Regions from separate parts of the Stenotrophomonas sp. 24(2023) genome, predicted to be linked through region 1. Evidence: predicted binding sites of a transcription regulator. Region 1 holds the regulator's gene; the other holds the start of a gene.
The links. Region 1 encodes FliA, which starts transcription of late flagellar genes. Its sites were predicted from a motif close to TAAAGTTTNNCNNNCNNNGGCCGATAA; they were not measured.
Positions count from the first base shown of each region.

Region 2: Q9R17_RS08070 (GGDEF domain-containing protein) is a predicted target of FliA. The motif match lies at 1,152-1,178, and genes of this name have one in related genera.

Region 1 covers NZ_CP133160.1:4,003,496-4,005,886, reverse strand. Annotated here, with positions in the region: gene flhF (flagellar biosynthesis protein FlhF) at 1-230, shown strand, start outside; gene Q9R17_RS18270 (P-loop NTPase) at 217-1,104, shown strand; gene Q9R17_RS18265 (RNA polymerase sigma factor FliA) at 1,101-1,844, shown strand; gene cheY (chemotaxis response regulator CheY) at 1,902-2,294, shown strand; gene Q9R17_RS18255 (protein phosphatase CheZ) at 2,294-2,391, shown strand, end outside.
Region 2 covers NZ_CP133160.1:1,830,741-1,833,131, forward strand. Annotated here, with positions in the region: gene egtB (ergothioneine biosynthesis protein EgtB) at 1-1,079, opposite strand, end outside; gene Q9R17_RS08070 (GGDEF domain-containing protein) at 1,221-2,391, shown strand, end outside.

The DNA of each region.
Region 1 (2,391 bases):
CCAACCTGCAGGGCCTGGTCCTGAGCAAGCTGGACGAGACCGGCCGCTTCGGCAGCGCCCTGTCGGTGGCCGTGGACCACCAGCTGCCGATCACCTGGGTAACCGACGGGCAGGACGTCCCGGAGGACCTGCACCGGGCCAGTGCAGCCAATCTCGTACTTCGCCTTGAAGATTTGCGCCGAGCGGCCGATATGCCCTGCAACCCGGAGTTGAACCATGCCGTCGCGTGAATACGCCAAGCTGACCAAGAACTTCCCTTTGTCGGCCACCCGCAGCCAGCCGCTGGGCCCGGTCCGCACCATCGCCGTCACCGGCGGCAAGGGCGGCGTGGGCAAAACGAACGTTTCGGCCAACCTGGCCGTGGCGCTGGCCGGCATGGGCAAACGCACCCTGCTGCTGGATGCCGACCTGGGCCTGGCCAACATCGACGTCATCCTGGGCCTGAACCCCACGTTCACCCTGGCCGACCTGGTCGCCGGGCGCTGCTCGCTGGAAGACGTGATCGTGGAAGGCCCCAACGGCGTGCTGGTGGTCCCGGCCGCCTCGGGCCGCCGCCACATGGCCGAGCTGCAGCCGGCCGAGCACGTGGGCCTGGTCAACGTGTTCTCCGAACTGGAACGCGAGCTGGACATCATGGTGGTGGACACCGCCGCCGGCATCACCGACGGCGTGCTGACCTTCTGCCAGGCCGCGCAGGACACCGTGGTGGTGGTCTGTGACGAGCCGGCCTCGATCACCGACGCCTACGCGCTGATCAAGGTGCTCTCGCGCGAGCGCGGCGTGGACCGCATCCAGGTGGTGGCCAACATGGTGCGCGACCCCAACGAGGGCCGGGTGCTGTACGAAAAGCTGGTGCGCGTGTGCGAGAAGTTCCTCGCCGACGTGTCCCTGAACTACCTGGGCTGCGTGCCGCAGGATGACTGGCTGCGCCTGTCGGTGCAGCGCCAGCAGCCGGTGGTCAAGGCCTACCCGTCCAGCCCGGCCGCGCAGGCGATCACCGAGATCGCCCGCCGCACCGCCCGCTGGCAGGCCCCGACCGAGCCGCGCGGCGGCGTCGAGTTCTTCCTCGAACGCATCCTCAAGCAGCGCGGGGTGGCCGCATGAAAGCCGCCGCCCAGTACAAGGAGGTCCAGCGGGCCGCTGCGACCGACTGCATCACCCAGCATTCGGACCTGGTGCGGCGCATCGCCCACCACCTGGCCGCACGCCTGCCGGCGAGCGTGGAGATCGACGACCTGATCCAGGCCGGCATGATGGGCCTGATCGAAGCCTCGCGCAGCTACGATGCCGACCAGGGCGCCTCGTTCGAGACCTATGCCTCGATCCGCATCCGCGGCTCGATGATCGACGAGATCCGCCGGGGCGACTGGGTGCCGCGCTCGGTGCACCGCCGCGCACGCGATGCGGCTGCCACCATCCGCCGGCTGGAACAGGCCAGCGGCCGTGCCGCCAGTGCCACCGAAGTGGCCGCCGCCATGGAGATGCCGCTGCCCGACTACCTGCGGCTGATGGAAGATGCTGCACGCGGCCAGGTGCTGAGCCTGGAATCGCGCATCGAGGACCAGGGCGAGCTGGACACCATCGCCCAAGGCGGCCCGACCCCGCAGCAGGTGCTGGAGCGCGGCGAGTTCGGCCGCGAGCTGGGCAAGGCCATCGGCCACCTGCCCGAGCGCGAACAGCTGGTGCTCTCGCTCTATTACGAGCAGGAACTGAACCTGAAGGAGATCGGCGCAGTGCTCGGCGTGAGCGAGTCGCGGGTCTGCCAGATCCATGGCCAGGCGGTCCTGCGCCTGCGCGGCCGCCTGAAGGTGTTTGAAGCCGCCGACGCCGGGCTGGAACAATGAATCTGTTCAGGGCGGCCCACGCCGGCCCTGAAGAATGAACAACAAAGGAAATCCGTTTTGAACAAGAACATGCGCATCCTGATCGTCGACGACTTCTCGACCATGCGTCGAATCGTCAAGAACCTGCTCGGCGACCTGGGCTTCACCAACACGGCCGAAGCCGAGGACGGGCATGCGGCGCTGGCACTGCTGCAGAGCCAGCCGTTCGATTTCGTGGTCACCGACTGGAACATGCCGGTGATGACCGGCATCGAGCTGCTCAAGGCCATCCGCGCCGACGCCAAGCTCAAGACCCTGCCGGTACTGATGGTGACCGCCGAAGCCAAGCGCGAGCAGATCATCGAAGCCGCCCAGAGCGGCGTGAACGGCTACATCATCAAGCCGTTCACCGCGCAGACGCTGGAAGAGAAGCTCGGCAAGATCTTCGAACGCCTGGCGGCCAGCGCCTGATGGACAGCACGGTCGACAGGAACGCACTGGCCCTGCGCCTGCAGGAAGCCCTGGACGCGCTGGAAGCGGGTGATGAAAGCGCCTGGCGCCAGCAGAT
Region 2 (2,391 bases), 2.2 Mb from region 1:
GCACTGCTGGTCCATTCCCATACATCGCCGAACAGCTGGCGCAGGCCTTCGCCGGCACCGGCCTGCGGGTGCAGCCGGTCATCGTCGGCGAAGTGGCCCTGTGGCGGGCGGCCCGCGGCGGCCGCTTCCCATTCGAACTCGGTGGGCAGGCGGGCGCCGGACCAGCGGGCGCAGGCGTCGGCTTCGAAATAGCTCAGGTGGCTGGCCGGCGCCTGCGGATCGAGGTCACGCCAGCCACCCAGGGTGTATTCGCGCTGCAGGGCATCATCCCAGTACAGCGGATGCTGCCAGCCCTGCGCTTCGCGCAGTGCCCAGCCTTCGCTCATCCACCAGCGCGGGTCACGGTAGCCGCCATCGTCGATGAACTGCCAGAACTCGGCATTGCTGAGCGGACGTTCGGCCAGGGTATGCGCCGGTACCAGCACCCGGTGCACCGGGGATTCGTTGTCGTAGGCAAAGCGCGCCTGCTGGGGCCACGCCGGTGCGCCGATGTCGATGATCTGTTCGCCCACGTCCTGCCAGCGCAGGGCTGCCTCGCCCGCCGGTGACGGGGCTGCGGCAAGATCCTCGCGGTAAGGGGGCTGCAGCGGGTTGCTCCACAAGGCGTGCTTGATGTCGGTCAGCAGCAGTTCCTGGTGCTGCTGCTCGTGCTGCAGGCCCAGGACCAGGTGTGGCAGGGCATGCGCCGGCACATCACCGGCCTGCAGCCGGTCAAGCAGATGGTGATCGACCTGGCGGCGGTAGTCGTGCACCTCCTGCAGGCTCGGCCGGGACAGCAGGCCACGCTGCGGGCGCGCGTGGGCCGGGCCGATACTCTTGTAGTAGCTGTTGAACAGGTAGTCCCACTGCGCATGCGCCGGCCGGTAGCCGGGCACCGCCCCCAGCACGAAGCGTTCGAAGAACCAGGTGGTGTGGGCCAGGTGCCATTTGGCCGGGCTGGCGTCGTCCATGCTCTGCACCATGGCATCTTCGGGGCTGAGCGGGGCGACCAGCTGCAGGCTGCGGGCCCGTACCTGTACATAGTGGTCACGCAGGCTGCGCAACCAGGGCGAAAGCGGGGCGACGGAAGCGCTGTCCATGCCGCGCAGGATCGGCCAGCGCAGGTGAGTACGATGTCATGGCAGGGCCGCAACGCATTCACATTGGTGCGTTCAAGTCGGGCCGATGCAGGCCGCTAACGGCTGTGCTGCAGACGCATCGCCACTGCGCTGGATCTCCGCTTGCCTGTGCACCCGTTACGCCAGCCTGCCCATTACCTGTTCACCCTTCCTGCGCTGGCGGTGGCGCTGGCGTTGTGGGCGGCCACACCGGCGACCGAAGTGGGCAGCGCCGGCCAGCACATCCTGCCGTGGCTGCTGGCCTGCCTGGGCGTCGGCCTGGCCATCGCTTACCACCAGATGCGTGCGCTGTGCCTGCTGCTGGTGATGGCGGCCAGTGCTGCGGTCCTGCACGATGATGTCGGTCATTACCTGCGCCATGGCGACGTGGCCGCGCTGACGCCGCTGCGCTTCCATGCGGTCAGCACCTGGTTGCCGTTGCTGTTCGCCGGGCATGCGGTGTGGCCCGAACGGGGCCGCCGCCGGCGCGATCTGCTGCTGCGCACCGTCATCACCGGTGCGGCGCTGGGCCTGTTCCTGCTGCTGGCCAGCCAGCAGCCGCAGGCCATGCACGATCTGTTGTCCAACCGCCACCTGGCGTGGCTGCCGGCCGGCTGGAGCGCGCTGGCGCAGCTGCCGGCGCTGCTGTTCCTGCTGGCCACCGGCCTGCTGGGCTGGCAGGCCTGGCGCCGGCCGCGGCCCCTGCACACGGCGATGCTGCTGGCGCTGCTGTGCCTGTGGTGGATGCTGCCACGGATCTTCCTGCAACCGGCGCTGCTGCCGGCCGCAAGCGTGGCCGCCCTGCTGCTGGTGCTGGCGGCGATGCTGCAGGAATCCTTCCACATGGCCTTCCGCGATGAACTGACCGGGCTTCCAGGCCGGCGTGCGTTCAATGCCTGCCTGCAGCGGGCAGGCGGTACCTTCAGCGTGGCGATGGTCGATGTGGACCATTTCAAGCACTTCAACGATACCCATGGCCATGACGCGGGCGATGACGTGCTGCGGCTGGTGGCAGCCCGCCTGGCACGGGTGGGCGATGGTGGCCAGGCGTTCCGCTACGGCGGCGAGGAATTCGCGCTGGTCTTCCTGGACCGGCCCGCACAGGCCTGCACGGGGGCCGTGGAGCAGCTGCGGGCGACGATTGCCGCCTGCCCGATGCAGCTGCGCGACCGCAGCACGCGCAGCCAGGACGATGCACTGGGCCAGCAGCAGCGCGGGCACGGCGGCAACGGAGCGAAGGTGCAGGTGACGGTAAGCATCGGCCTGGCCGACAGCCGCGGCGGGCGCTCCCCGG